4 regions of the Candidatus Nitrosoglobus terrae genome follow, and region 4 is predicted to be linked to each of the others. Evidence: predicted binding sites of a transcription regulator. Region 4 holds the regulator's gene; each other region holds the start of a gene.

Region 1 (7,938 bases), 420 kb from region 4:
TAGCGACTTTGGAGGCTTGGCTTAAGACACATCCAGATGATTTTCTGGTCAGATTCACTGTAGCCAGTAACTACCTTTTCCTAGGACAACACGATCAAGCACAATCACAGTTCACTAAGCTGTATGAACAGGCACCAGAAAATGTACCTGTGCTCAACAATTTAGCTTGGCTTACCCGTAAAGAGGATCTAACAAAAGCATTAGGATATGCCCAGCAGGCAGCAAAATTAGCACCGGATAATCCAGAAGTCATGGATACTTTGGGTACTATTTTATTAGAAAAAGGTAATACCCAAGAAGCGCTGCGGTTATTTAAAAAAGCAGCCGACCAGCTGCCTCAAAGCCAAGATATTCAATTTCATTTAGCCCAAGCGCTTATTCAAACTGATAGCGTGGAAAAAGCAAAGAAAATACTACAGAGTTTATTATCTAATGATCAACCATTTCTAGAGCGTGATAAGGCGCAAGCATTACTTAAAAAATTAGGAGGGTAACTTATTATATAATAGCTGTTACTGCTCTCCAGCCCAAATAAGTTGAGGACAAGGGTTTCGTTTGAGAATTACTAAAGCTTTTAGCAGCTTAGATTTTTCTTACTTTCCCTTGTCCTCTATACAAAGCTATAGCTATTATTTTATTGACCGTCGCATGGATCTAACAGGTTCTGTTTCACAATAGCCAATGCGTAATAACATATATAAAAAGCTATCTGTAATGTTTAGCTCAGATTGTAGCTGACTCTTCAAGTCAGTAAGCTGCTGTGATAAGACCGGCGGGATCTGTTTCTCCCTTAGTCGATATAATTGATCAGAAACCACAAAGATAGGCTGAATACTTAAACCAAGCTCATTTAATCTAATCCAAATTTTTTCCATCAACTGACCGGTCTTAATGGCCGACTCAGTGTCTAATGGGGCAATCAGCCCCACTAAGGCTGAGGAATTTTTAATATTTGCAACCTCCATTTTTGCAATCAGCTTATAGGCACCAAATTTATTTAAAACCCTCATGCGCGCCCATGATCTTATAATCCTCAGAAAATACTTACCGCCAAAAGGTAACCCAAGCGTATTTACATCTAACCCTTCGTTAGCAGAGACTTCCCTAGGCGTAAACTTAAGGCTTTGGCCAAACCATTCATGAACACTGGGTGTTTGAAAGCGAACCTCAGAAGCAGCCCGAATCCATTCAGACCATTGATTTAACTGTTCTTTCTTTTGAAATAATAAAACTTGGCAAGTAGCATTAGAGAAGCTTAACATCTCATGGACAACCCTATCGGGTAACGCTTTTTTAATAAAGGGTAAACGGTTGGTACACCTCGTAAATAACGGGTGAGCTCTAGCATTTTCTGGAAGTCCAGTAGGCATCCCAGCAAGATAAAAGACTGCACATTTCCCAGTCTCTGAGCATAAACAATCACTATAATCAATTTTTACACTAATCCAGTTTGCTGCCTGAAGAATATTCTCTATAACAGCGCCAATAGCCAGCAAAATGGCAGGGTGGTATATATCAAAACAACTGGGTTTTATTTTTTTTAAGTCTATAAATAATTCAATACTTTGCTCGCTTAAAACAAATTCCCAAGGCTGGGAATTATCTGCTGAGGGCGCAGATTGGCCAGCGCTAGCTAAATATTTGATGAGTTCAGGTATCATAATTCTAAAATCCCAATAGTGTTTTTAATTATCTAGGATAGTCGTGTTTAATCTTAGCAAAACACTCGCTCCAAGACACAACATAAGGAATTAAAATAATGACACCTCAACAACCTTTGGACGATCTAGATCTTGACTCATTTTTCTTAATTTTCGCCGGACATAGCGCCTTTCAGCTCCTTTGGGCAGGGGTTGAGCTTGGGCTTTATGATGTATTATCAAAAACCCCGGAAAGTTCTTTTGACGACATTTCCTATGCCCTTCATTTGGAACCGCAACCTACCCGAGTATTGCTCACCGGTTTAACTGCTTTGCGGGTTATCAAAAAAAATAATGAAAAATACACCAATGCAGCACTAATTGAGGAAATACTGGTAAGCGAAAAACCAAACTCATTTGCCCCTGTTTTAGGCTGGCAACGTTATATTGTCTACGAGGGGTTAATTGATTTTGTTGAATCCCTTAAAAAAAACAGTAACATCGGCCTCAATCGTTTTCCTGGACAAGGCAATACTCTTTATGAACGCCTCGCCAGCGATCCCTTTAGAGAAAGGGTCTTTCAAGACGCTATGAGCGCTTTATCCCATCAAGCTAATTTCTGTCTACACAATTTAGAAGCGCTAAAAAACATAGGACATATCGTGGATGCTGGCGGGGGGGGGGATGGCACAAATGGGATTTCACTCTGTAAACACTACCCCAAAATAAAGGTCAGCATTTTTGACTCTGAATCAGTGTGTAAAATAGCTACACAGCATATTGAAAAAGAAAACTTATCAGAACGTATAAAAACATGGCCAGGTAATTTCCTCTATGATCCTTTTCCAGAGAATATAGATGCGGTTCTATATGCCCATATCTTCACCATCTGGTCGCCTCAAACAAATTTAGCCTTATTGAAAAGAACCTACGAAGCCCTGCCTAAAGGCGGGAGTGTCATTATTTTTAACATGATGGGCGCTGACGATGATAGTGGTCCCATCAGTACTGCCCTCGGATCACCCTATTTTCAAGCAATTGCAACCGGTGAAGGGATGCTCTATTCAAAAGCTGATTATGAAAAATGGCTTAAAGCATCTGGTTTCTCAATTATCGAAAAGCATGATCAACTCCCACTTAATCATGTAATACTGATAGGTAAGAAATAAAGCAAAAATATTGAATAGGTAAAGCTCATGACAAATTTTGATTATGATACCGCTTTTATGAGAAACCGAGGGTTTATTAGCCTCAGTGAACAGCAAAAACTTAAGCAAAGCCGAGTAGCGATTGCTGGATTAGGAGGCACTGGGGGTGCTCAATTAGCGGCACTGAGCCGACTTGGAATAGGGCGCTTTAATCTTGCCGATCTGGATGAATATGAGCTGAAAAACTTTAATCGCCAGTATGGGGCCACTATGAAAACGCTGGGGGAGCAAAAAACCACTGTAGCTCAAAATATCGTGCAGGATATTAACCCCGATGCATGTGTAAAAATTTTTGACAGTGGTATCCACTCTGGCAATATAGAGTTGTTTCTTGAGGAGGTGGATATTGTGGTTGATTCACTGGATTTCTATTGCTTTAAGGAACGATTTCTTCTTTATGCTGCAGCCAAAAAGAAAGGCTTATGGGTATTGACCTCCCCTCCGCTGGGTTTTGGTTTTACGTTACTGTGCTTTGATCCAACCGGAATGGGGTTTGAAGAGTATTTCAACTTTAACCCTCATGACAGTGAGTTTGAGTTATCGGCAGCATTCATCGCTGGGCTTGCCCCTAAAGCCTATATGTTTCGATACCTCGATCAAGCTGGGCTTGATATCGACAACCACCAGTTACCCTCTGTTTCCCCCGCCCCTTTTATAATTGCTGGCGTGATTGCGACCCAAGTGTGTAACCTGCTCTTATCCAAGGTAAAACCGGTAGCGGTGCCTACTGTCATTCAATATGACGCTTTACTTCACATCTATAAAAAACACCAGCTTAGATGGGGAATGAAGGGGCCACTACAACGGATCAAAAAAATGATCTTGCAGGCTAAGCTACGTAAAGCAAAGCCCCACTAAGCTAAGCTTAGTAGGGCTTTATATTAGTAAGATAAAAGCTTACGTATGTTACGAGCTGGCGTTATGCTTTTTTACGACGCACTGATGAAGAAGCCGCTAGCCCAAGCAAACCAATGCCTAATACCGCTAATGAGCTAGGCTCAGGTACAGTTTTCAGAGTCAAGCTACCACTGACCGCATAACCATTAGTTGCGCCACTATTAAAGATACTCCCTAAAGAAATAGGGTTATTACCTACATTGCCCAGCTGGCTACCGCCAGTCGCCTGTAAAAATCCCGAGCCAGAACCTGCTGTAATTTTTTGCAGTGATCCACTATTGATAAAAGATTGCAAGACAACGTCTTGGGTACCGTTGCTACCCACCAAACCCCCAATAGGAGCGCCAACAGCACTTAAAAAGAGGCCTGTTGAAGTACCTGTGATAGTGCTCTGATCCTGACTAAAGCTACCCGTTGGCTTAATACGGCTATTAGAAGTATAGATATTAAGCGCACCACCCGTAAACAAAATTTCAATAGGCGCAGTTGTTCCGCTTATAGTATCAGTCCTAAAGCTATCAAAGGTTATATTCAGAAATTCGCCACCATCACCAGACTGCCACACCGTATTACCATTAACGTCATTAATGGCATTTACATACCCTACGCCCTCAAGCATATCACCCATCTGTGTAACAGGTCCCTTGCCATCGGTAGCCGCTGTTCCTTCATAAATAGTTGAAACTGTAAAAGAGCCGCCTTTGGGGATAGAAGGAATAGCCCAGCTCACATTAGCCCATAAAAAAGCGTTGGCAAGGACAAGAATAAGTTTAGTTTTAAAGCTCATTGCATTCATGGTATTCAATCCTCGGAAAATGAAAGGTAATAATACTTATGCAATAGATAGGCCAATATTAAATTTTAATGATAAAACAATAAGATATAAATAATAGAAAATTCTAATGATTTTATTTAATCCTAATATGTAAAGAAACATGACAGTTAAAACCCTGCAAATAGAGTAAGAAAGTAATTTTACAGCAGAATATTTGTATTTAAACTATTGTTTTAAAACATAAAAATAAAAAATAAACCTACCTATGGCTACTCAAAAAATAATATAAAATTTTTTGACACATACCGCAGATATCCCACCCTATTTATGTTACTATGCACTTGAAAATTAGAGACCTATCTGGCTTTGCAGATTAAGATAAAATCGGCAGCTGCTTTCTAGCAGCCACTATTAGCTGGTTTTAGTAAGGCTCAACTATGAGAAAGGTAATTAAATGATTTTGAAGGTTTGAGTATTAAACAAGTACCCTGCCCAAACAAAACAGCGATTAATAGCAGCCTGTATCAATTCAGGTGGCGATGCTTTCTTATTTATTCATATAGATATCACGATAGAGAAGTTACATTTAGATTTGTATAACTAACTGTAAAAGGAAATACGTCTTGTTAACAATATCAACTAAAAAATATAGCCAACCCTATAGATATTCTCCTCTACTAGATTCTGTCTTTTCAAAGAATTATCCCTGTCTTTGCACTTAAACCATAGCCGAAGCACAGTGCATTTCTAGTTTAATTTAAGAAAACCGATGAATCCTAGTTATCCACTATGAGTAGCCTATTAAGCTGCTCTAGTTTGAATAATCAGGATTTTAAGCATCTTATAATTCATCAGGTGAGAGAGAAAAATCATGCATATTTCCACTTATCATCCGCGCAGCTTTCAGCAAACAGCTAATAGTAACCTAGAATTATCCCGTATCCATAGATTTTTTTTACAGCATTTTGAGGTACTAGAAGCCAATAGCTCACCTCATCTATTAAATGAGGTGTATACTTTACGCTATCAGGTGTATTGCCTTGAAAATCCTTTTGAGGAGGCTAATCGTGTCTATCGCCAAAAAGAAAGGGATATATTTGATGAGCATGCTTTACATATCCTGATCCGCCATAGAAATACGGGCGAATCTATTGCAACTGCTCGACTAGTACTCCCTAATCCTTCTAATTCTCGCTATCAATTGCCCCTCGAACTTCACTGCACTACCCTACGTAAAGCCGCCTTAAAGCATTTAAGAAATTCAACAGTCTATTCACCCGCAGAAATTTCTAGGCTTGCAATCTCAAAAAACGCTAAACAGCAGATTATAGATACGCTTCCAAAACTGATAGGGCATATTAGAAAATTAACCGACAATCAGACTTATTGGAGTCGCTTACTTCACTCCCACCTGACCTTAGAGCTGCTGGCGGCTGCAATGAAATTGAGCTATAAGCATGGAATTACTCACTGGTATTCACTTGCCACACCAGCACTCATCAGAGTTTTAAATCGCTTTGCATTTCAACTTACCCCTATTCATCCCGTCATTGAGCATCGGGGCAAGCGCTATCCATGTTTAAATAATTTAAAAATCTTATTGGCACATACCTACCAAGAGTGCTCCGAAGCTTGGAACATCTTAACCAGCAACGGTGCCTTATGGCCTGATTCTATCCATAACGTGCTATCAGAATCAGAGGAACATGGAATTAAACCCAGCTTATCTGAGCTGTTTTTTAACCATAGTAAAGCGCCTGTAAAAAGTATGGCTTTAAGCTAAATTTACCCAAAACGCTGGGTAATAATAATTACAATAGCCTATTTTCTAAATTTTTATAAAACTGGATAAGAAGAGATAAGAGCATTGTATTACTCTAAATCAGTGAGCTTAGTTTCCCAATACTTGTATAACTTAGTGAATATTCCAATTATCTATAACCTAAGATAGCTACTATGCTTCTTTAGCTACGCATCTCATATTTATCCAGTAATGCATATAATGTAGGGCGGGTGATTCCAAGCAACTCAGCAGCCCTTGATAAATTGCCATTTACAATAGCCACCGCTCGGGATAGGGCCTCACGCTCACTATGCTCCCGTATTTGGCGTAAATTCAATGATAAATTTTCCTGCTCTACTGAAATGGATAAACCCAAATCTTTCGCCGTAATACGGCTACCCTCTGCCATTACAACAACCCGTTTGATGCAATTCTCAAGCTCCCGCACATTACCAGGCCAAGAATATCGCTCAATGGCGGTCACAGCATCATCGGTAAAACCTCTAATCGCTTTACTATAAGTTTGTGCAAAGCGATCAAGTAAAACCCGAGCAATAGCTACCGCATCACCTAAGCGCTTTCGTAAAGGCGGAAGGGTAATAGTAATTTCAGAGATTCGATAATAAAGATCTTCTCGAAATTGGTCTAGGCTAATAAGCTTTTCCAGATTCTGATTGGTTGCGCAAATAACGCGAGCATTTACTGGAATCTCCTCCCGCCCCCCTACTCGTTCAATGACTCGCTCCTGTAAGAATCGCAACAGTTTAGCTTGTAGACCTTGGGGTAAATCTCCAATTTCATCTAAAAATAACGTTCCCTTATCAGCATATTCAATCTTACCGCGGTTTTGTCGAACAGCGCCGGTAAAAGCGCCTTTTTCGTAACCAAATAGCTCGCTCTCTAAGAGATTTTCTGGAATAGCAGCGCAATTAATAGCTAAAAAAGCCTGATTATTGCGATGACTCATTTTATGTAAAGATCGAGCAATGACCTCTTTCCCAGTACCACTTTCACCTAAAATAAGCGCAGTCACATCTGTAGGGGCAATTTTCTCAACCGTATGGCAGACTTTCATCATCTCGGGACTAACCGCAATAATCCCCTCTAAAGGAAACCGATCGGCCCGCAAACACCGATTTTCCATCTCTAGCCCATAAAGCTGATAAGCTCTATCAATGATGAGCTTAAGCGTGCTTGGATCAATAGGCTTTGAATAAAAATCATAGGCACCCGCGCCTACTGCCCGCACTGCATGCTCTCGGCTATCGTTCCCAGTAATAACAATAATTTTGGTATAAGGCGCAATAGTTAAAATTTCTCGTAAGGTTGCCATACCCTCACTAACCCCACCAGGATCTGGTGGCAAACCAAGATCTAAAGTCACTACCGGTAGCTCATGGCGACGCACTAGCGCAATAGCTCCTTGACGATCTTCCGCCGTTGCAATTTCATAATCGGAAAATGACCATTGCAATTGCTTCTGCAATCCAAGATCATCTTCCACAATCAAAAGATTTTTTTTATCGCTCATGAAACCGCCTTTTTCAGATCTGTTATCTGGCTTTTCTCTATTTTACTTTTAGGCACTTTCAATATAAAACAGGTTCCTTTACCTAGGGTGCTATGAACCTCCAT
Region 2 (7,938 bases), 940 kb from region 4:
AGATCCAACAACAAAAGGTCGAGAGACTAGCATCACGATGATCAACGATTATGGCCTCATACATCCAGGTTTGAGTCAATTGTCCACTGGAGTTGAGGGTGAAGAAATAAGTACAGCAATTTACGTTGCACCGTCACAAGCTGTGCTTGGCATAACTGAACTAACGCCGGTTGAGAAGGTATTGGTCTGGTTTGAGCAAAACATCGAGACCAGTACAATGTTCAGTAACGCTAGATCGAGGGAAGTGGAGGTTGATCTCACATTCGTAGATTCTGTAACACGAATCTACAAAAATGGGCTTTGGCTTAAGTAAGTCACTTACGTTAATCACCGTAGATTAAGGGTATAAGCAATCGGTTCTGAAATTTTTTCAGAACCGATTTGCTCGAACGCTATCAATAAATAATAGATTATGTATTGGAAGCCCAACGCAAGGAGAACAAGAAGTTGCCGAAGAGTTACGCTGTACACTTGAACTAAGCTCAAGTACTCCTCGGAGGGCCAATAGGTATAGGGCGGAAACCCTTGGAGTTCAGTACAAAACAGTGCAAAAGCCGAAATGGATAGGATAATAACCGTAAAGTAGGGCGATCCCTTAATCTAGTAAAAATAAAAGAGTAATATAAAATCCCTAATACACATCCAGCACTATTATCTCTATCTCTCGTATTGGATCAGATTAATAATTTCGATACTCACTAAAAGTTTTAATGTTACCTTCCTTATCAAACTGAAGAACGTGGAAAGGATCTTTTTTGCCACCCATCTCCATTCCCGGAGTTCCTTTTGGCATTGCTGGAACAGTTAAGCCTACTACCTTAGGCTGCTTAATGAGTAGTTGTTTGATATCATCTGCGGGAACATGGCCTTCAATAGCATAACCGTTGATAATGGCAGTGTGGCAAGAGGCCAGTTTAGGAGGAATCCCATACTGTTGTTTAATAGATTGGACATTATTTGTGGGGATATCTTCAATAGTAAAATGATGCTTCTCTAGATGCTTAATCCATTGCTTACAGCAACCACAGCTAGGGTCATGATATACAGTGATGTTAGAAGGGCCAAAATAGGAGATTTGAACTTTATCCCATACACTTTCTCTGGCTTGGGAAGAAGCAGCAAATAAAGCCAGCAGAAAACCTAGGCTAAACTGAAGTATTAATCTCATTATTTACTCCAAAAGATAAGCTGATAAAACCTAATTTTATCATTTTTAGTCTTTAAAGAAGACAAGATTATAAGGATAGGTACCTTAACTTTAGTGGGTGAATAATAAAACATGGAATTTATACTTTGGCTATTTATGCTTGGATGGCATATTTTTGTAGCCGATAACATAAAGTATCTCGGCTAATACCTAGTAGCTTCGCGGCTCTAGAACGATTTCCCTTAGCTCTCGTAATAGCTTGGTGAATGAGTTCTATTTCTACCTGTTCTAATTCAAGGCCGGCTTCTGGCAAATGAATCAGCGGTTTTGCTTCTGTTGCTGTAGGTGAACCAAGCTCGCCACGAACATCAAATGGCAAGTTTTGAGACTCAATGGTTTTTCCAGGCAGTAGTACTACCATGCGCTCGCAAAAATTACGAATCTCCCGAACATTACCCAGCCAATGGTAGCTATTTAGGATTTGTAACGCAGTTCCGCTAAACTGCGGGGGGGTAAGCCCATGTTGCTGTGAAAAATAGGCGCAAAAATGTTTCAAAAATAAATTTATATCTTCTTTTCGCTCTCGTAATGGCGGGATTTTTAAGGGTACTACATGAAGGCGATAATAAAGATCCTGTCGAAAACGATTTTCTTGTATACGCTGATTTAGATCGCAATTAGTAGCAGCAATAATACGTACATCACAGCGATGAGTAGTGGTATCACCAACAGCTTGGCATTCTCCAGATTCTAAAAAACGAAGCAATTTAGCTTGAATAGCTGGAGAGAGCTCATTGATTTCATCTAGGAGTACAGTACCGCTCTCAGCGGCTCGAAATCGTCCTAAATGATCATGAGTGGCTCCAGAGAAAGCACCTCGTCGGTGGCCAAAAAGCTCTGATTCAGCTAAGCCTTCAGGGAGAGCAGCGCAATTAATAGCCATAAATGGCTTATTCACTCGGCGGCCTTCAGTATGAATAGCCTTGGCCATTAACTCCTTGCCAGTACCTGTTTCCCCGATAATCAATGTGGTAACCTCTGTTGCTGCTACCATCCGGGCGCTACGTAGGAGGGACTCAAAACTTGGGGCTTTACCAATAAGGGCATCAAACCTATTCATCTTATCACCTGAATACCAGCTTAACTATTGGCTATCTTTAAAGTATATATTAACTTATTTTTATGGCTATTATGAGTCTCTTAAGAGGAAAAAATAGCAAATAAGTTAATGAGCGCTATAGTTATGATTAATAAACCAGCGATATGGCGTAAGCCCTTTAATTTGGCTAAATGAGTCATCCAAATAGTAAAAATGCCTGCGCTCATCACTGCGGGTAAGGTACCGATACCAAAGACAAGCATGGTTAAAGCACTTCGAGTTCCACTACCCGTGGTAGCTGCAACGGCAACGGCATTATAAACTAAGCCGCAGGGCAACCAACCCCAAATAGTACCAAATATAAATGCGTGCTTTAAGGTACGAACGGGTATTAATTGTCGCCCTAGTGGCTCTAGCTTGCGCCACAAAGGTACACCTAACCGATCTACTCTGGCAAAGCGAGGAAACCAATTGGCAATATACAGTCCTGTTCCCAGCATAATAAAGGATGAAATAGCCTGTAATACGCTATGTCCTGAAATTCCAATTAACACTACTACAGGATGGCTAATGGTGCCTAGGAGTTTTACTAGCACTCCCATGATTAATCCCATAGTGATATAGCTTACAATGCGGCCAATGTTATAAGCAAAAATAAAAGGTACTAGCCGTTTTTTATGGTTTCGTACTTCCCGTGGCAGACTTAGGGTTAGTGTGCCGATGATGGCACCACACATAGCAACACAGTGTAAAGCGCTTAATAAACCGAGCAGAAATGCAAAGGTGAAAGAGGTCGTAAAAAGAGGATCAAAATGAGTCACAGATAGAAGGATAAATGAAGAGGTTAGCTACTGATTAGTCAAGCACTAATTTTGATTGAATTGATACGTTATCTATGATAAAAACCACTCATTTTTAAAACGCAGCAATCCATACCGAATAAAAGATCCTAGTATCTTTCGCACAATTTCTCCTTTATGGTGAGGCTGTAAGCTTTGTGAGATACCCTGCTGCTATAGAGTGAATGATCTAAGAGTTACAATATACCTTAAGGAGAGTGGTAATTAAATGTACAGAGTAGGGTACTGCCTTTTGGCAGAAGAAGTCACAGCTTCCTATCCTTATAATAATAAATAATGTCCATTGAGCATTCTTTTGCATGGAATGCTCACCTTGAGCTTGATTATCAATGGATAAAAGGACGTACTGTACCGGTCTTGCGGCGCCATAAAGGTCCGTTGCGAGTACAAAAGCATCTCTACCCGGAAGGGGCAGAAATTTGCCAGCATATTCTTTTGCATCCCCCTGGTGGGGTTGCAGGGGGTGATATGTTAAATATCAAGATAAACGCTGGACCCCATACCATGGTGCAGTTAGTTAATCCAGGGGCAGGAAAATGGTATCGTTCTGATTTACCATCCTATCAAAATATTAAGCTGCGCGTAGAGTCTGGCGCTACTTTAGAGTGGCTCCCTCAAGAATCTATTTTTTTTTCAGGCTGTCAGGCTAACTTAGATACCACTGTTGAATTAGCTGCTAATGCCAAGTTTATTACTTGGGATATTATTGCCCTTGGGCGGCCTGCCAGTAGTGAACTTTTTAATAGCGGGTCTGTGCGTCAACGATTTCGCTTATGGTGTAATGGCCGCCTCCTTTGGAGTGAGCGGATGCAATTGTTTGGAGGTGGACAGCTGCTTAAATCACCCATAGGTCTAGCTGGATATCCTGTAGCCGGTACGCTCATTGCGAGCGGAAAGATAAGTGATCATTTGTTAGCGGTTTGTCGTAATCTTCCTGTTGAAGGACGGGGCGGCATTACGCAGCTACCTGGGCTTATTATTGTTCGGTTTATCGGTTTAGAGGCAGAAGCTGCACGCCACTGGTTTACTGCCTTGTGGCGACAGTTACGCCCCGCTTTAGTAGGGCGTTCAGTTCATTTTCCCCGTATCTGGAGTACTTAAGAAATTAAGGAGAGTCTATGGAGCTTACGCCTAGAGAGAAAGATAAGCTACTCATTTTTACTGCAGGCCTTGTTGCCGAGCGACGGCGCGCCCGAGGCTTGAAGCTCAATTACCCAGAAACAGTGGCTTACATCTCTGCTGCTCTATTAGAAAAAGCCAGAGAGGGTGCCAGTGTTGCTGAGCTTATGCACTACGGTACAACCCTGCTAACGCGAGATGAGGTCATGGAAGGAGTACCAGAAATGATTCCTGATATTCAAGTAGAGGCGCTTTTTCCAGATGGCACTAAACTCATTACCGTTCATCAGCCTATTGTTTAGAGCGGTAACTGATAAATAACTAAGGAGCTATATAAATGATACCTGGAGAAATGCAATTAAGAGATGAGGAAATTGAGCTTAATGCAGGCCGCAATACACTTACCATTAAAGTGGCGAATACGGGCGATCGACCTATTCAGGTAGGCTCTCATTACCACTTTTATGAAGCCAATAACCATTTAGCTTTTGATCGAGCGCAAGCTCGAGGGATGCGCCTAAATATCCCAGCGGGAAATGCAGTGCGTTTTGAGCCTGGGCAGAGTCGTACTGTGGAACTAGTAGCACTCGCTGGCCGTCGCCATGTTTATGGTTTTAGCGGCCAAATTATGGGGGCACTATGAAAATTTCCCGTCAAAATTATGTTGATCTCTATGGTCCAACGGTAGGGGATCGGGTGCGTTTAGCGGATACTGACCTATGGATTGAAGTAGAACGTGATTTTACTACCTATGGAGAGGAAGTTAAATTTGGTGGAGGTAAGGTCATTCGCGATGGGATGGGTCAGAGTCAGCTGCTCGCTGCTGAAGTGATGGATACCGTAATCGTTAACGCCTTAATTCTTGATCACTGGGGAATTGTCAAGGCGGATGTAGGTATTAAGAATGGTAGAATTGCGGCTATTGGCAAGTCGGGTAATCCTGACATTCAGCCCAATGTGGATATCTTTATTGGGGCAGCCACTGAAGTGATTGCTGGGGCGGGTATGATTCTCACCGCTGGAGGAATTGATACTCATGTTCATCTTATTTCCCCGCAGCAGATAAATGAAGCACTGAACTCGGGTATCACTACTATGATTGGCGGGGGTACGGGTCCTGCTGCGGGTACCTGCGCGACTACCTGTACCCCTGGCCCTTGGCACCTCGGGCGTATGCTGCAGGCCGTGGATGTTTTTCCGATGAATTTCGGTTTAACGGGTAAAGGTAATGTGAGCTTACCTCTGCCCATTGAGGAGCAAATACGGGCTGGGGCATTGGGTCTTAAGCTTCATGAAGACTGGGGGGCAACACCGGCGGCTATTGATAATTGTCTAAGCGTAGCCGAACGGTTTGATGTCCAAGTAGCTATTCATACAGATACCCTCAATGAGTCAGGATTTTTTGAGGATACCCTAGCTGCTTTTAAGAATCGTACTATTCATACATATCACACGGAAGGTGCTGGAGGAGGGCATGCCCCAGATATCATTAAAGCCTGTAGCCAGCAAAATGTACTTCCTAGCTCTACCAACCCCACTGTTCCTTTTACCGTAAATACTATTGATGAGCACCTCGACATGCTTATGGTGTGCCATCATCTAGATCCAGCTATTGCTGAAGATGTGGCTTTTGCAGAAAGCCGGATTCGGCGTGAGACGATTGCCGCTGAAGGCATTCTCCATGATCTGGGGGCTTTGAGTATGTATTCCTCTGATTCCCAAGCCATGGGGCGAGTGGGAGAGGTGATTATCCGTACTTGGCAGAATGCGGCAGTCATGAAGCACGAGCGTGGCTATTTACCGGAAGATAGCCCAAGGAATGATAATTTTCGGGCTAAACGCTATATTGCTAAATATACCATTAACCCAGCCATTACCCATGGGATTGCCCATGAAGTGGGTTCAGTAGAGAAAGGAAAATGGGCCGATCTGGTATTGTGGAGGCGCGCTTTCTTTGGGGTTAAACCTAGTCTCATACTCAAAGGGGGCGTAGTTGTTTCTAGCCCTATGGGGGATCCTAATGCAGCTATTCCCACTCCGCAGCCAGTGCACTATCGTCCTATGTTTGGTAGTTTCGGAGGTAGCTGTGCTGCAAGTTGCTTGACTTTTGTTTCCAAAGCAGCACTGGATGAAGGTATTGGAGAGCAGCTAGGTTTAAAAAAACACTTGGTAGCGGTTGCTAATACCCGTAGCTTACGTAAACGCGATATGGTGCATAATGGCGCTACGCCGCATATTGAAGTAGATCCACAAAACTATCAGGTACGCGCTGATGGGGAATTGCTATGGTATGAGCCGGCAAAGATTTTGCCTATGACCCAGCGCTATTTCCTATTTTAGGAGGTAGAACATGTCTATATTACTGTTTGATCAACGTTTATCACCCAAGACTCCGGCAGCGCTGGAAATGGCGTTTACTTTTGAGCAGCGAGAGCGTAGCCGATTGCGATTTGTTTTGCTAGATGGGCGTGAGGCTGCTTTTCACATTGAGCGAGGTACCCCTTTAGTTGAAGGAGATCGTTTAGTTACAGCCGAGGGACTAGTGTTGGCTATACGGGCTAAGCCCGAATCATTAATGGAGGTACGTACTGAAGATCCACTTATTCTTGCCCAGGCCGCCTATCATTTAGGTAATCGCCATGTACGCTTGCAAATTGGGAAGCATTGGCTACGGTTGCCTCTCGATGAGGTCTTACGAGATATGCTAGTGCGCCTTGGGGTAGAAGTGTTTGATATTATGGCACCTTATCAGCCAGAGGCAGGCGCTTATGGAGGTGGACATCATCATAGCCATCGTGATGAGGGGGAATTTCATTATGAGTCGCGGCTGCATCATTTTAATCAGGATACATGAATAGAGTCTGGGCTTTGCTACGTCTGGCTAGCCCGCAATTACCTATTGGTACCTATAGCTATTCTCAAGGACTGGAAAGCGCCATTGATCGAGGAGATGTGTGCGATAGTGAGAGCGCTCGCGTTTGGTTAGCTGATCAACTTTCTTTAAATATTGCCTGCTTTGAAGCCCCCTTATTGGTGCGTATGTTAACAGCAGCTGCCCAAGGAGAATGGAAAAATCTGCTGTATTGGGAAGCGGAATATACGGCAGGCCGCGAAACTCGGGAATTTTATGCAGAAAGTCGGCAAATGGGGTTTTCTCTAGCCCAGCTTATCAGTAATTTGCCTGAGCTAGAGGAGTCCATGCGGGGGCAATTTTTAAGCATAGATACCCCTAGCCTATTTTTAGCTTGGGCTGTTGCTGCCCATACTTGGAAACTCAGTATGCCTGATGCTTTGGCGGCTTGGTTATGGGGTTGGTTAGAGAATCAATTATCTGTGCTAATGAAAGCATTGCCATTGGGTCAACAGGCGGCTCAATGTTTGCTTTCTCAACTATTACCTAATGTAGATAGAGCATTTGAGGCGGCTTTGGTTTGTCCCGATGAACATCTTGCCAATGGCACTTTAGGACTGTCCATTACTTCCATGATTCATGAAACCCAGTATAGTCGTTTATTCCGATCTTAGGAGGTTCTTATAAATGATGAAGCATCAATCACCGCTACGCGTGGGTATAGGAGGTCCGGTAGGCTCAGGTAAGACGGCGTTAACCCTTTCTCTGTGCCGTGCCCTGCGTAATCGCTATAATTTAGCGGTCATTACCAATGATATTTATACTAAGGAAGATGCTCAGTTTTTAGTGCACCATGAAGCGC
Region 3 (7,938 bases), 120 kb from region 4:
GGCGAGATACTGAGTTTCTTTCCCGTAATCTAGCCTTGGGGGCACAGTTAGCACGTAATGATATTAATAGTGTACTAGTGGGGGAAGGGGCTAAATGTACTTTAGAAGGGCTATATGTCCTAGAGGGTAATCGTCACGTTGATAACCACACGCGAGTTGATCACAAATATCCTCATACGAGTAGTAGAGAGCGCTATAAAGGGATTCTGGGAGATAAATCACGAGCGGTATTTAATGGTAAAGTGATGGTTTATCCAGGCGCACAGAAGGTAGATGCGCAACAAGCTAATCGCAATCTACTATTATCCGAAGGAGCGGAGGTAAATACCAAGCCAGAGCTTGAGATCTATGCTGATGATGTCAAATGTGCTCATGGAGCTACTGTAGGGCAACTAGATAATAATCACATATTTTATCTTCGATCTCGAGGCTTGGATGAAGACGCAGCTCGTCAGCTATTGATCTATGCCTTTGCTGAAGAGATGGTTAAAGATATTGATCCTATACCTGTTCGCACACACATTGAGCGTCGGCTAAATACTCAGTTTTTTAGAGGCCATCATCAGGAGATAGTTCTATGATAACTAGAAATACTGCTGCTGAGATATCTCGGTTAGATAGGTATTTTGACGTTGAACGGGTGCGATCTGATTTTCCTATCTTAAACCAGCAGGTACACGGAAAATCTCTGGTGTATTTAGATAATGCAGCTACGGCACAAAAACCTACCCGAGTTATTGAAGCAATTAATCAGTATTATCGCTGGAATAATGCCAACATTCATCGTGCAGTACATCAACTTGGTGAAAGGGCAACCAGAGAATATGAAGCGGCGAGAGATAAAGTGCAGCATTTTATTAATGCGGCTTATCGGGAAGAGATCATATTTGTACGTAGTGCTACTGAGGCTATCAACTTAGTTGCTCAAAGCTTTGGCCGGAGTCGTTTACAGGCAGGAGATGAGATTTTAATTTCTTATATGGAACACCACTCTAACATTGTACCTTGGCAGATTTTATGTGAACAAATGGGTGTGGTGCTTAAAGTAATTCCTATTAACAATGCCGGCGATCTGATCTTGGATGAGTATGAGAGGCTTTTGTCACCACGAACATCTTTAGTAGCTATAACTCATGTCTCTAATGCTTTAGGCACTATTAATCCAGTGCAGAAAATTGTTGCAATGGCTCATAATCGTGGAATACCGGTGTTACTTGATGGCGCTCAAGCGGTTCCCCATATGCCGGTTGATATACAGGTACTTGATTGTGATTTTTATACCTTCTCAAGCCATAAAATGATGGGGCCTACAGGTATTGGGGTGCTTTATGGTAGGCGGGAGTGGTTAGAAATTATGCCTCCTTATCAAGGTGGAGGGGATATGATTTTATCGGTCAGTTTTAACAAAACGATTTATAACAATCTGCCTTATAAGTTTGAGGCTGGAACTCCACATATCGTTGGCGCAATTGGTCTTGGTACAGCTATAGATTATCTGCAGGAAATAGGGATGGAAAATGTGGCGTTATATGAGCAAGAGCTTTCAGCGTATGCTGCTGAGATTTTAGCTGAGATTCCAGGGTTACGTTTTATCGGTACTGCTCAGGAGAAAGTAGGCGTACTGTCTTTTGTTTTGGATGATATCCATCCCCATGATATTGGAACCATTTTAGACCGTGAAGGGATTGCTATCCGAACAGGCCATCATTGTGCTCAGCCGGTGATGGATTACTTTGGTATTCCAGCAACAGCAAGGGCCTCCTTTGCACTATATAATACCAAAGCAGAAGTAGATGCATTAGCTACTGGAATTAAGCATGTAAGAGAGTTATTAGGATAATGAGTGATTTACGATCTTTATATCAAGAAGTTATTTTGGATCATAAAAAAAGGCCACGAAATTTTCGCCTTATGGAGAGTGCTGATTTTTGGGCTGATGGGCATAATCCTCTATGCGGGGATAAGATGACGGTATTTCTTAAAATAGATGATGAGATTATTAAGGATGTAAGCTTTCAAGGTGAAGGTTGTGCTATCTCTATGGCTTCAGCATCGCTCATGACTGAAATTATCAAAGGTAAGAGTGCACAGGAGGCTGAGTGCTTATTTAGTAAATTTCACCGATTGATGACGGATGATGGTTTAACTCATACTAGTGGACTCCCTTTAGGGAAATTAGAGGTGTTAGCGGGAGTTAAAGAGTTTCCGATGCGAGTTAAGTGCGCAACCCTTGCTTGGCATACATTGCACACAGCCTTAGATCATAGCAACCAAGTAGTCACAACAGAATAAATAGGAGCTTAGGAATGTATAACCGTGACCCTATTGTCCTAAGTCGTGATTGTGAGGCAGTGTTGGTACCTAGGGCGGATAAAATAATTATCCCTAAAGGTACAGAGGTTATCGTGGCGCAAGACCTTGGGGGTAGTTATACAGTTTATATTCATGGAAACTTGGCAAGGGTAGCAGGTAAAGATGCCGATGCTTTAGGTTTAGAGCTAACAGAAGCCCCACAAGTGCTTGCTGGGACTTCCGATGAAGAGATTGAAAGGTTAGCATGGGAACAGATGAAGACCTGCTATGACCCAGAAATTCCTATTAACATTGTAGATTTAGGATTAGTTTATGAGTGCTCAATCTCCTCTCTAGCGGATGGCCAAAAGCAAGCGGATATTAAGATGACCTTAACTGCTCCAGGCTGTGGTATGGGAGAAGTTTTAGTACAAGATGTCAAGGAGAAGGTTGAAGCTATTCATAATATTGAAATTGCGAATGTAGAGCTGGTTTTTGATCCTCCTTGGAATTATAGCATGATGTCTGATGCCGCTAAGATTCAAACTGGAATGTACTAGCATTGTTTTGTTTATTAATCATTTCTAGCAAAACGTGAATATTATCAAATAGAATCCATCTGCTAATATGATTGCCCAGCACGGCCATAGTGATCATCAAAGCGGATAATATCATCTTCAGCTAAATAGCTACCTGATTGAATTTCAATAATTTCTAGCGGTAACTTTCCAGGGTTTTCTAAACGATGCTTAACTCCTAAGGGAATATAAGTAGATTGGTTTTCAGAAATAAGGATAATTTCATCATCTCGAATAACGCGGGCTGTTCCTGTCACTACAATCCAATGTTCGGCTCGGTGATGATGCATTTGCAAAGATAATGAAGCTCCGGGGTTTACCATAATTCGTTTAACCTGAAACCGATGGCCAAAATCGATACTTTCATAATAGCCCCAAGGGCGATACACTTTTTGATGTTTAATATGCTCCTCTCTTCCTTCTCTTTTCAGTTGCGTTACGATATTTTTAACATTCTGAGCGTGCTCTTTATGTACTACCAGTACCGCATCTGCTGTCTCAATAATCATAAGATCTTTAAGACCAATTGCAGCTACCATCCGATGTTCTGCTAGGACTAATGTGTCTCGAATATCCTCAAGGAGGACGTCACCTCGTATCATATTGCCATTTTCATCTCGAGGATTAGCGTCCAGTAGACTTGGCCAAGAACCAACATCTGACCAACCTGCATTTAAAGGGATAACGGCAGGAGAGTGAGCGGGGCTTTCAGCAGTCAATTTTTCCATAACCGCATAATCGATAGAATCATGAGGGCAAGATACAAAGGCAGTACGGTTGATTCGAAAAAAATCCCCATCCTGAACCCCTTCAGATATCGCTTGATAGCAAGTTTTCTCGATCTCAGGGGCATAGTTTGAAATTTCTGCTATCCACGCTGATGCTCGAAGCATGAACATACCGCTATTCCATAGATAGCCGGCAGATTCTAAGTAATGTTGCGCCGTTTCCTGATCTGGTTTTTCTACAAACGCCTTAAGGGTAAAAGCTTGAGGCGCAGAGGCTAAATGAGCTATTGTATTTGGTAGTGGTTGCCCTATTTGAATATAACCATAACCTACTTCAGCTCGAGCAGGGATGATACCAAAAGCCACGATATGATTTTCTTGAGCCAGTCGATATCCTACTTGAACAGCGGCTTGAAAGGCGGCAATATTGGTGATCACATGATCAGCTGGCATTGCTAGCAAGATACAATCCTCATCTAGTTTTAAAGTTGAAAAGGCGGCTAGCGTAAGGGCAGGCGCGGTATTACGGCCAAATGGTTCTAAGATCAACTGTCGAGGAACAACGTTAATTTGCCGCATTTGCTCTGCAACTAAAAACCGATGCTCCTCATTACACACTATCAACGGAGGAGAAAGAGGGATATCAGAAGAAATACCGTTAAGGCGGGTAAGTGTATCTTGAAGCATGCTACAGGCGCCCACTAACGATAAGAGTTGCTTAGGGAAATGCTCTCTAGAGAGGGGCCATAGGCGAGTCCCTGATCCGCCTGAAAGTATTACGGGCTGTAGCAGCATAATAATATTATCCTTATCGTGATTAGCTTAAATATAGCCTCATTAGTGGCTTGTAAATTATATTTGAAACTCAAAATTTGGTTATCTAAGTGAGCGTATTTTACCGAAAATTACTCCTATATCTCTACAGTAAAAAAAGACTGACTATTATCATTTTGCAGGTTTAAGGAATTCATTGGGAATCTTATGATCAATACTATGATGTTTGCATTATATTGTACTAAGCGAGCGCTATTTGAATGTAAGCTCCATGGAATAAAATATTATGGCTTCAAGTAATATTATATGGCATAAACCTGTTGTTAAACGCGCTGATCGGGAATGGTTAAATGGTCATAAGAGTACCATTTTATGGTTTACGGGCCTATCTGGTGCTGGTAAATCAACATTAGCCCATGCAGTTGAGTCGCGGCTTTTACAGCTAGGATGTCGAACCTTTGTTTTTGATGGAGATAATGTCCGCCATGGTCTTTGTGCTGATTTAGGGTTTTCGAAGGAAGATCGATCCGAAAATATTCGCCGCATTGGTGAGATGTGTAAGCTTTTTGTAGAGGCAGGAGTGATTGCGCTTACAGCCTTTATTTCTCCATTTAGACAGGATCGTCAGCGGGCGCGCGATCTTGTGGCTGAGGGTGATTTCTTAGAAATTTATTGCCAAGCTCCCCTTGCTATATGTGAGCAACGGGATGTAAAAGGGCTATATAAGCGGGCGCGGGCTGGAGAAATTCCTGAGTTTACGGGAATTTCTTCGCCCTATGAAGCCCCAGAAATACCAGAATTAGTCGTGAACACTGGTACTCAAGATATAGAAGAGTCTGTGGCGATGGTAATTAATCTGCTAAAGTCCCGATCTATTATATTGGATTAGATGATTCTATTAAAAAGGATAGGGGGTTTACTTAATTTCCTGAAATAAAGAGAAAGCAACAATATGCCCCCCATCATAAATAGAACTAAGCTACTCGGTTCAGGTATATCATGTATTTGAGTAAGATCGGAATAAAGTGTATACCCTAGATCTTGGAGAATTCCTAAATCTATAGGGCTATATTGTCGTTTTTCTTCACCTCTAAAAGAGAAAGGATACATTAAATCACTGCTTACATCGAGATGAGCGAGGCTTGAAGCACTCCATGTGCTGGGGGCATAGACTTGAACTGGCTTACCGCCATTGGCTAAATTGGCCTCTGTGCCGCTAAAATAAATATCATTACTGACCAAATCTGTGGTTGAGCCGATAAACTTTCCGGCAGAATTAAAAAGTGGGTCCCCATCGCCCAGCACCAAGTGGCTATCCCAAGTAGTAAAAACGCCAGGGTTACTATCGCTGATTTGGCTATTCCCAGCTTCATTAAGCAACGTTCTGAAACCTAGTGCATGGGTAATTTCATGCAAAGCGACACTGTAAAGATCATATTGATTGGCAGCTGGAGTATCGAGGCTGCTATTCCAATTTTTGCCAAAATTAAACGTCACAAGTCCATCATAAGAAGATGGATAGGGGTCAATACCGGTCATGATATGATCAAAGGCTAGGCCATCTTGAAATCCGTTGAGACTTGGAAAATAAAGCGAGCTACCGGCCGCCAGATTACTGCTATTAGGCAAATTATTTGAATCTTTAACCTCATAATCTAGGGTGCCATTGGAATCAATTACGGTATTCAGGTAATCAAATACAGCATTCAGGGTATTACGACGCTCTGCCCCAAAAATAGGATCGTCAAAGCCAATGCCAGTATGGTTGACCATATCGTCGTAGGTGATATTAAACACGATGGTTGCTTGGGCAGTTGAAACACTTAGACTCCATATAGCTATGGTGAATGTTAATATGAATGAGATTTCATGGACAAAACGCTGAAATTGCATAGATAGGAGATGATAACAATTCAAAATGATATTTTTTCTCAAAAAAGTAATTTCCATAGTTGATTCACGCCTCATCACTTTTGTTATAATTAGCGAGTAAATTTCTTTAAAATTCTATCGTGTAAAAGCTAAATGTAAGATTTTTATACGGTATGATTAAATAGATAAGCAATTTTTATTCCATAGATAAAAAATAAATAAATACAATAGATTAGCTAAAATAATAGCAGGTCTGAAAGGAGGGTTGTAAAAAATATTTACACTTTTTAGCGCTTTGGCGAACGGTAGATCAAGATATTTCAGAGATAAAATATGGATATAATTTAATGGTTTAAGGGCAATAGGTTTCTAATAGGATTAATAAGTTTTTAAAGTGTAAAAATATGACAAATTGATAATGTTATTATTCAGCACCATCACCTCGTTTTTTAGGTTGCTCTAAATTTATTTTGGCTATTCCGTTGTTAGCGTCACTGCTGATATCTTTCTTTTTATCCTTAATCCTAGTGGGCTATTTTCGGCGCTATGCTACACGTAAAGGATTACTGGATATCCCCAGCGCTCGTTCTTCTCATCAGCTACCTATCCCAAGAGGAGGGGGTATAGTCTTCGTCGTCCTATGGCTTGGAGCGATCTTGCTAAGTGGGGGAGATGAGTTATCTTCCGATGATATATCGCTTTTTTTTCCAGGGGCGATTTTAGTAGCTGCTATTGGCTATATGGATGATCACCATAATTTAAGTCCGTTAGTACGGATTTTAGTGCATTTTATGGCAGCTTTAATAACTCTCTATTTTTTACTCCATATCCCTCCCTCCTACGATAGCTTGAAGGTACTTAGTTCTCATTGGTTAAAAGGGCTAGGTTTAATATTGCTCATCGTGTGGTCTATTAATCTATTTAATTTTATGGATGGCATTGATGGCCTCGCTGGAGCAGAGGCTTGTTTTATATTTCTTATCGGGGGCGGGTGGTTATGGGAGGTAGGAGCACATCATTACGCCTACTTTGCTTGGCTACTGGTAGCCACCGTAGCAGGTTTTTTAGTGTGGAATTGGCCGCCCGCTAAAATCTTTATGGGGGATGGCGGTAGTGGTTTTCTGGGGTTTTTAGTTGCAGTTTTTGCGCTTGCGGGAAAAATCTATTGGAATATTCCGATTGTGCTATGGATGATTCTCTACGGGGTATTTTGGTTTGATGCTACGGTCACTTTGCTACGGCGAATCCTCGTTGGAGAGCGTTGGTATCTTGCCCATCGCACCCATGCCTATCAGCGATTATATCAGGCAGAGGGGTCTCACCGTAGATCTCTATTAAGGATCATGGTGATAAATACCGTATTAGGGATAGCTGCCCTTTGGGGAAATATACATCAAGACGCGATTCCATGGCTATTTTGTGGAGTACTGATAGTACTTGGTATTGCTTATTGGCGGGTTGAACGGTTACAGCCCATGCATCCTCTATCAAGATTATAATAAGAATTAACTTAAATTTGATCATATAGGGAGTTGAATGTAATAATAATTTAGCTCTATATAAATTAATAACAAATAACAAATAACAATTAAAGGACTCTAGTGACAGAATTTTCCTTTTCCTCTCGGTGTGGCTTCGTCAAGCAGCTTAGGGTTAGGAATGATGGCCATGATATTGGTGACTCCAATAGAGGT
Region 4 (7,938 bases):
AAGGTCATATTCTAGTCCTGAGAGAGGTATTGGCTCTAATGCTCATTCATGCTCCCCGAAGCGCTCATTAATTAAGGCTTCTAATTGTTGTAGTGCTGCTATCTCATCGGATCCTGAGGCTGTGATACATAAGTGAGATCCTTGGGAAGCTGCAAGCATCATTATCCCCATGATACTTTTACCATTAGCCTCTTTTGTTTTATGCTGGATTCGTATCTCACTGGTAAACTGTGAAGCTAGAGTAACGAATTTGGCCGCAGCCCGGGCGTGTAACCCTAATTTATTTAGAATAATGACCTCACCGCGTATCATTATGTTTCTCTATCGTAGTCAGGCAGATATGGACTCCTTCACGTCCACCGCTGATTGCTTTTTCTGTTAGCTCATTAAGGCTTAGGCGTGAATAATTAAGTACCCGTATTAGCATGGGCAGGTTAAGACCTGATACTACTTGAGCGTGTTTTTTATCAGCTGCATTGCAGGCAATATTACTAGGTGTAGAGCCATACATGTCTGTTAAAATCAAGACCCCATGGCCTGTATCTAAGCTATTTATCAATACTTGTGCTTGTGCTTGCAAGAATTCTAGATGAGATGCTCGGGTAACGTGTAATACCTTAAGCTGCAAAGGACAGCTCCCTAGTATATCGTTGGCGATATTTAGTAAAGACGGACCAATATTGTCGTGGGTAATGATAAGTACGCCGACAGTCATGATAACTCTCGATGACGGCAAAGCACTTGGTCGTGAAGGAAGCGGAAATGAGCTGTAAGCTGCTCTACTAAATAAACAGAACGATGTTGTCCTCCTGTACAGCCAATAGCAACAGTTAAATAGCTGCGATTGGTATTTTGAAAATGTTGTAGCCAGTGTTGTAAAAATATAATTAAATCTTGTTTCATATTGGCGACGATCTTATGGCGCTCAAGATAGGAAATAACTTCTGGATCGCGCCCCGTCAAGGGGCGTAAATGGGGTTCCCAATGAGGATTAGGTAGGCAGCGGACATCGAACACAAAATCAGCATCTAAAGGAACTCCATGCTTATAGCCAAAGGATTGAAATAATACTGACATCTCTGTAGAGGCGCTATTGCCAATTCGTTCGCTAATTAAATCTCGTAGCTGGTGCACTGTAGTGCACGTGGTGTCTATCCTAAGGTTAGCTTTCTCAGAAATAGCTTCTAGTAAGTTTCGTTCATGGCGAATTGCCTCTGCTAGAGGGATATGACCGAATGGGTGCTTACGACGGGTTTCACTGAAACGTTTAAGGAGTGTTGCATCATTAGCATCCAAGAAGATAATACGACACTCAATTCCTGTGCTTTCAATTTCCTTTAGAATCTGAGGAAATTGTTTTAATTCTTGGGAGAGATTACGCACATCGATACCAACAGCAGCTCGCAGTCGATTAGTACTTCCTTGCATTTTCTGGGCAAAATGGGGGAGAAGATCGATAGGGAGGTTATCAATACAGTAATAACCCTGATCTTCTAAAGCATGAAGAGCGATGCTTTTTCCTGATCCTGATACCCCGCTAATGATAATCAATCTCATTGGATCTACACTAGTTTTATTTTAAGCGAAGTTCATCTATGAATAATGTATGTATACAAAATAGAATATTATAAAAACTGTTATCTTTTTCTTAACCTAGCAGTAAGCATTAGATAGATTTATTTTGTCGCTTTTGTAGCTCAAGTAAGGCATCATAGTTTTTCAACCGTAGCTGATAATCTTGAACAGCTGTTTCTATCATGGTTGCCTGTGGAATATTTCCTGCTAAAGGTAAGGTAAGCTCAGTCATTTTAATGCCTAATTGCTCCCATTGGCCTAAGCTACGGGTTAGTGGCTCAATATACTTATTAGGAATAAGGCGAATAACGAAATCAAGTGGGTGATGATCAATAATAGCTTGATCGCCATAAATAGCGCGGATATTGATGACTCCTAGGCCGGGTACTGCTAAAAAATCCTGTAATATATAAGGACAGCTGCCTATTAGTTTAGTAGATCCTTCGCGATGAAAAATGGGAGTGTCATCAGCAATTAGATGGTGCCCTCGTCTAATTAACTCTAAAGCTAAACTACTTTTGCCAATACCGCTTTCTCCAGTTAATAGGACTCCTAAGTTAAAAATCACTAGCAGTACCCCATGGCCTATTGCGCTGCTTTGGCTAGGGGAATCCATTTCGTATGAGCTCGCTTAATGATTAATAATGTTATTGACTGTTGTGGTTTGTTCCCATTTTTTCAGGGCTTCTAGCAAAGTATTTGGATCTTTAGCATCTCGTAAATGGTCCCGTAGCTTATGGTTACGAAATATTGCTGCTAATTGGGAGAGTAGTTGTAAGTGAGTTTCTGTTGACTCTTCAGGGACGAGTAAGGCAAAAAATAGGTCTATTGGCTGCTGATCTATGGCATCAAAATCAATTCCTTGTTCTAGACGCATAAATGCAACTAAAGGGTATTGACTACTACTTATACGGGCATGGGGAATAGCGACTCCTTTCCCAAGGCTAGTACTTCCAAGACGTTCCCTAGCAAGTAAACGTTCAAAGATTTCTTTTGAGTCTACGTCATCTGCACCGTGCGCCAGTAACTCGCTAAGTTGCTCTAATACTCGCTTCTTGCTGCTGGCAGTAGCGCCAATAGCAATTTTTTGAGGAACTAGGATCTCGGTAACTCGCATGTGCTTTCTGTATAATTCTTTATTTATTTTTTTCTTCTATCCCCTCACTACGATGATGATCGTTGAGTTTATCTCGTTGTTTTTTAGTCTGTCGGTGTAATTTATCAACTAGATTATCTATAGCCGCATACATATCCTCATCTTCAGATGAAGCAAACACGCTAACCCCTCCAAGGTGCAAGGTTGCTTCAGCCTTTTTCCTTGTTTTTTCAACGCTAAGTACTACATGAATACTAGACAATTGATCGAAGTGACGCTCTAAGCGCTGGCATTTATTTTCTACGTAATGACGTAACGCTTGAGTGACTTCGATATGGTGACCAGTAATATTTATTTGCATAACTACTCCTATTGTTTATAGCAGGTTAGATTAAACGTTTTCGCTCATGAGAGGTGGATATATTTAGGAACTCTCGATATTTAGCAATAGTACGCCGCGCTACTTTAATTCCTTGCTTAGCTAGGTTTTGCGCAATTTTGTCATCGCTTAGGGGGTTGCGGGGATCTTCTACTGCAATGAGTTTTTTAATGATTGCGCGAATAGCTGTTGCAGAACATTCCTTACCATTTTGTGAAGCCACGTGGTTAGAGAAGAAATGCTTCAGCTCATAAATTCCTTGGGGGGTATATATGTACTTGTTAGTAGTCACGCGAGAGATAGTTGATTCATGCATAGAAATTGCCTTAGCGATATCATGTAAAACTAAAGGTTGCATAGCTTTATCGCCATATTCTAAGAATGCTTGCTGACGATCGATAATGCAGCAAGCGGTCTTAAGTAGCGTTTCATTACGATTATGCAGGCTTTTTAAAAACCAACGGGCTTCTTGGAGCTGGTTTTTAAGGTAGCTGTTAGTGAAACTACTATCCGCGCGTTTAATAAGATTAGCATAATAATTATTCACTCTGAGGGTGGGTACTATGTCAGGATTAAGCTCAACTTCCCAGCGGCCATTACCACGTTTAGTAACATAGATATCAGGTACTATATATTCTACTCTATTGGCTTGTATTTTATTTCCTGGACGAGGGTTAAGCGTTTGAATTAAGCGAATAGTCGCGAGTAGATCCTGTTCGGATAATTTCATTCCCCGCATTATTTGGGCGTAATCTCGTTTACTAAGTGCCTCTAGGTGGTGAGAAATCAGTTTTTTAGCGTCTTCTAACCAGAGAGTATCAGGTGGGTAGCGCTTGAGTTGTAGTAGTAGGCATTCACTTAGGTTACTTGCTCCAATACCTGGGGGATCAAAATTTTGTATGCGGTGTAGCACTACTTTGACATCATTAGGATCAATCACTATATTTTTTTGTAAATCTTGCATTATTTCTGTGAGAGAATCGCATAAATATCCCTCATCATTAATAGCATCAATAATGCTAGCTGCAATAGTAAAATCTTTTTTATCAGTAAAAGATAAATAGGCTTGCCCAAGCAGATATTCTTGCAAGGTTTCTTCATTATTTTTTTGGTGAGCTAAGTCTGATAAGATCTCCTGCTCGGAGGAAGTGAGTAACAATACGCTATCATAAGTATCGCTCCAGCTGGAATCCAAGAGTAAATCTTCAGGGATAATTTCCTCTTTTAGAGAGGAGTTTAATTCGTTATTGTCAGAATTACACTCTTTTTGTAAAGCATGGCTGGGTAAATATTCCTGATCCTCCTCGCTTTCAATTTGCTCTAGTAATGGGTTAGATTCTAGCGTTTGCTGAATCTCAGTTTGTAGCTCTAGGGAGGAGAGCTGCAGCAGGCGGATTGCTTGCTGCATTTGGGGGGTCATGGTGAGCTGCTGCCCCAAGTGTAACTGAAGAGAAGTTTTCATGTTTGGAAAATCTGTTGTTATGGCAAGATTAGCTATAATATTAAGCAATAAATGTGCCACAAAGGCAGCTAAAGATAAAAATTATATCCTAAATAAACTTCTTTTACCCGCTCATTATTAAGAATTTCCTGAGGCTCGCCTTTAGCAATGACCTCCCCTGCATTAACAATATAGGCATGTTTGCAGATCCCGAGAGTTTCTCGAACATTATGATCAGTAATTAAAACGCCAATGCCGCGGGCTATGAGGTGCCGAATAATACCTTGGATATCAAGTACTGAGATAGGATCAACGCCAGCAAAAGGCTCATCTAATAATATAAACTGTGGATCTACTGCCAGTGCACGAGCGATCTCAACTCGTCGACGTTCCCCGCCTGAGAGACTCATGCCTAGGGTATCTTTTACATGCATAATATTTAATTCATGTAGTAAACTGTCGACTAAATCCTTGCGCTGAGGCTTTGTCAGATCGGATCTAGTTTCAGCTATAGCAGCAATATTGTCAGCGGCGGTTAGCTTACGAAAAACTGAAGCTTCTTGGGGAAGGTAGCTGATTCCTAGACGAGCGCGACGATGAATAGGGTAGTGAGTAATGTCATGGTGATCTAGGGAAATTAGCCCTTTATCAGATGGAATTAATCCCACTAACATATAAAAACAGGTCGTTTTACCTGCACCATTTGGGCCTAATAATCCCACAACTTCACCGCTTAAAAGCTCTAGAGAGACATCTTTAACAACCCATCGAGATTGATAGCGCTTGGCGAGATGATCTGCTGATAGTCTGCTCATGGATAATGTAATTATTTCGGCTGACTGGACTCTAGTAGTTGAATAAATCTCCCTTCGGCCCAACCTTCCAGTAGCTCGCCTTCTACGAGGGCAGTGAGATAGATCCAGGCTCCTTTGCGATCTATAATGGTGATTTGGGTATGGGGCTGAAGAAGGGCTACCTTGTTACTTTTAATATTAGCGCTAGCGTATAAACTTAGCCAATCTGCAGTGCGACCCCGATCTTGTCCGATCTCAATTTTTTGATTTTTAACTATCTGATTTTTAGAAGATTCTATAGGGATGGGAGAGGGGTGCGTAGAATTCATACTTGTTTCGGGTAATTGAATAAATTTTTTCTCAGCCCAACCTTCCAGTAGCTCGCCTTCTACAAGAGCAGTGATATAGAGCCATTCATCCTTGCGATCTATAATAGTGACTTGGGTCTGGGGCTGAAGACGGGCTACCTTGTTACTTTTAATATCAGTGCTAGCGTATAAATTTAGCCAATCTGTGGTACGATTTTGAGCCTGCCTGCTTTCAGATTTTTGATTTTTAACTACCTGATTTTTAGAAGATTCTATAGGGATGGGAGAGGAGGATATAGAATCTGTATTTGATTCAGGTAACCGAATAAACTTCTTTTCGACCCAGCCTTCTAGCAGCTCACCTTTTATGAGCGTAGTGATATGGAGCCACTCATCTTTGCGATTAATAATGGTGACTTGAGTACGTGGCTGGAGAAGTATTATTTGGTTACTCTTAATATTAGCGCTATCGTATAAAGCCAGCCAATCTGTGGTACGGCCTTGATCTTCTCCGCTTTTAAGCTGCTGATTATCGGCTACCTGATTTTTAGGAGGAGCTGCTAGAGATGGTGTAGAATCTGAGTTTTTAGGAGTAGAGTTAGAATTATTGGGTGAGGGTTCGACTTCATCAGGGCGGATAGTAACGTGTACACGCCCAGATCCAGCTTTAGAGCCTTGGCCTCTGACAATACGGTGCTCTGTATCATATACAATCCGATCTCCAGTAAACTCGTTTGTACCTTGCCAAACATGGGCTTTTTGGAAGAGATAGATAGTGGCATTATCGGCATGGTATTCTATTTTGAGGGCTTTAGCTCGCATATCTTCACTATCATCATTAGATTGCTGCCGATACCAAGCAGGCTGACCTTCCGCAATGGCTTTCTTGATTTTTTTCTCTGGAGTATAAAAAATAGTAAGCGTATCGGAGTCAATACGTAAATTGTCTTGGGTAAGGTGTACGTTACCATAATAAATAGCAACCTGTTTGCGGTTGTCTAGCTCCCCTCGATCAGCTTCAATATGAATGGGTTGCCCTGAATCGTTAGAGAAAGCTAAAGCAGTTTCATAAGCTAGATTTTGGGTAATAAGCCAAAAAATTATTAATCTAAGGCTTATCTGCTGCGGCATAGTCTCCTCTAACTTGAGATAAAATTTCTACACGCTCCTCTTTAAAGTAGATTCTGGCGCCTATACCATCAGTTCTTCCATAATTATCTAATAAAGTAGCTGGCTGCTGAGTCTCAGCATATTTTGCAGCAGGCTCAACTCGTACATCTCGAGTTAATATCTTCATGTGGCTGGTTTGGGAGCTGTCCTTAAGTTGATGGATAATTACTTTACCCAGAAGATAAATTTCATCACCATTGCTATTAGTCAGCCCCCGCTCAGCAATAACATCCCAGCTGGGAGTTGCAACCTGATGATAAAACAACATGTGAGGTGCAGTGATATCTATAGTGTCGTTATCGGGATAATGAGCCATATAAGCGCCTGATAATTGGTAGAGAAGTAAACCTTTCTGATCTATCACTGTTGAGATAAACTGCTCCATAAAATAATCTATAGTACGTGAGTTTGAATCGATATTAAGGCTGGGCTGGGATGTAGGTTCTTCACGCAATAATTCCCAAGCGGTTAAAGTGGCGATAAGTACAAGCGCTACAATACCCCAAGTGCGCGCTGATTTAATAATGACTCTCCAGTAACGCTTTGAAAGTGCCTTGAGCTTCCATAATGAGTTCACAGACGTCACGAGCAGCACCTCGTCCGCCTACGTTAGGAGTAATCCAATGGGCATGCTGTTTGACTAGGGGATGAGCATCTTGGACAGTAATCGCTAACCCTACTCGCTGCATGATGGCTAAATCCACTAAATCATCGCCTACATAAGCAATTTCATGGGGTTGGAGTTTACATTTTTGTAGTAGGTGTTCATAAGCAGGTAGCTTAGGTTGTTGTCCTTGATAGACATCAATTATTCCGAGATCTTTCATGCGATGGTCAACAACTAGCGAGGTTCGGCCAGTAATGATTCCAATCCTAACTCCCGTATGCTGGAGCATTTTCATCCCGTGACCATCCCGTGCGTGAAAAACTTTATACTCTTGGCCATTGCTGCCAAAGTGGAGTCCACCATCGGTCAATACTCCGTCAACATCGAAAATAGCAAGCTTTATTACTAAAGCCTTGTCTAAGATATCATGCGTAGGGTGAAGCAATTTAATCGCCTCTTTATAAGACACCTGCTCGAAGCAGGTCGTGCATGTTTAAAGCACCAATTAAATGCTGGGACTGATCAACAATTAAGAGCGCATTAATACGATAACGTTGCATCATTTGTA

What was found. The regulator sigma-54, encoded in region 4, starts transcription at its own class of promoters, with help from an activator protein. The targets are predictions, from matches to a motif close to TGGCANGNTNCNTGCTT.
Region 1: the regulator sigma-54 is predicted to act here: its motif matches at 4,580-4,596, upstream of TAO_RS06370 (PEP-CTERM sorting domain-containing protein).
Region 2: the regulator sigma-54 is predicted to act here: its motif matches at 3,206-3,222, upstream of TAO_RS03990 (urease accessory protein UreD).
Region 3: the regulator sigma-54 is predicted to act here: its motif matches at 6,432-6,448, upstream of TAO_RS07770 (PEP-CTERM sorting domain-containing protein).

What each region holds. Positions count from the first base shown of each region.
Region 1 is NZ_AP014836.1:1,339,409-1,347,346, forward strand. Features, by position in the region: gene prsT (XrtA/PEP-CTERM system TPR-repeat protein PrsT) at 1-494, shown strand, start outside; gene TAO_RS06355 (hypothetical protein) at 630-1,661, opposite strand; gene TAO_RS06360 (methyltransferase) at 1,760-2,809, shown strand; gene TAO_RS06365 (ThiF family adenylyltransferase) at 2,837-3,706, shown strand; gene TAO_RS06370 (PEP-CTERM sorting domain-containing protein) at 3,768-4,541, opposite strand; gene TAO_RS06375 (PEP-CTERM/exosortase system-associated acyltransferase) at 5,392-6,303, shown strand; gene prsR (PEP-CTERM-box response regulator transcription factor) at 6,485-7,834, opposite strand; gene prsK (XrtA/PEP-CTERM system histidine kinase PrsK) at 7,831-7,938, opposite strand, start outside.
Region 2 is NZ_AP014836.1:822,864-830,801, forward strand. Features, by position in the region: gene TAO_RS03970 (hypothetical protein) at 1-313, shown strand, start outside; gene TAO_RS03975 (DUF411 domain-containing protein) at 680-1,168, opposite strand; gene TAO_RS03980 (sigma-54 interaction domain-containing protein) at 1,302-2,267, opposite strand; gene TAO_RS03985 (sulfite exporter TauE/SafE family protein) at 2,348-3,067, opposite strand; gene TAO_RS03990 (urease accessory protein UreD) at 3,383-4,207, shown strand; gene ureA (urease subunit gamma) at 4,225-4,527, shown strand; gene TAO_RS04000 (urease subunit beta) at 4,563-4,868, shown strand; gene ureC (urease subunit alpha) at 4,865-6,565, shown strand; gene ureE (urease accessory protein UreE) at 6,582-7,079, shown strand; gene TAO_RS04015 (urease accessory protein UreF) at 7,076-7,750, shown strand; gene ureG (urease accessory protein UreG) at 7,767-7,938, shown strand, end outside.
Region 3 is NZ_AP014836.1:1,642,545-1,650,482, reverse strand. Features, by position in the region: gene sufD (Fe-S cluster assembly protein SufD) at 1-581, shown strand, start outside; gene TAO_RS07795 (cysteine desulfurase) at 578-1,840, shown strand; gene sufU (Fe-S cluster assembly sulfur transfer protein SufU) at 1,840-2,292, shown strand; gene sufT (putative Fe-S cluster assembly protein SufT) at 2,307-2,852, shown strand; gene TAO_RS07780 (mannose-1-phosphate guanylyltransferase/mannose-6-phosphate isomerase) at 2,915-4,393, opposite strand; gene cysC (adenylyl-sulfate kinase) at 4,659-5,261, shown strand; gene TAO_RS07770 (PEP-CTERM sorting domain-containing protein) at 5,258-6,322, opposite strand; gene TAO_RS07765 (MraY family glycosyltransferase) at 6,772-7,743, shown strand.
Region 4 is NZ_AP014836.1:1,764,387-1,772,324, reverse strand. Features, by position in the region: gene ptsP (phosphoenolpyruvate--protein phosphotransferase) at 1-8, opposite strand, end outside; gene TAO_RS08405 (HPr family phosphocarrier protein) at 43-312, opposite strand; gene TAO_RS08400 (PTS sugar transporter subunit IIA) at 299-715, opposite strand; gene rapZ (RNase adapter RapZ) at 712-1,557, opposite strand; gene TAO_RS08390 (HPr kinase/phosphorylase-related protein) at 1,667-2,191, opposite strand; gene TAO_RS08385 (PTS sugar transporter subunit IIA) at 2,207-2,692, opposite strand; gene hpf (ribosome hibernation-promoting factor, HPF/YfiA family) at 2,712-3,032, opposite strand; gene TAO_RS08375 (RNA polymerase factor sigma-54) at 3,058-4,512, opposite strand; gene lptB (LPS export ABC transporter ATP-binding protein) at 4,581-5,306, opposite strand; gene lptA (lipopolysaccharide transport periplasmic protein LptA) at 5,318-6,724, opposite strand; gene lptC (LPS export ABC transporter periplasmic protein LptC) at 6,702-7,349, opposite strand; gene kdsC (3-deoxy-manno-octulosonate-8-phosphatase KdsC) at 7,282-7,815, opposite strand; gene TAO_RS08350 (KpsF/GutQ family sugar-phosphate isomerase) at 7,829-7,938, opposite strand, start outside.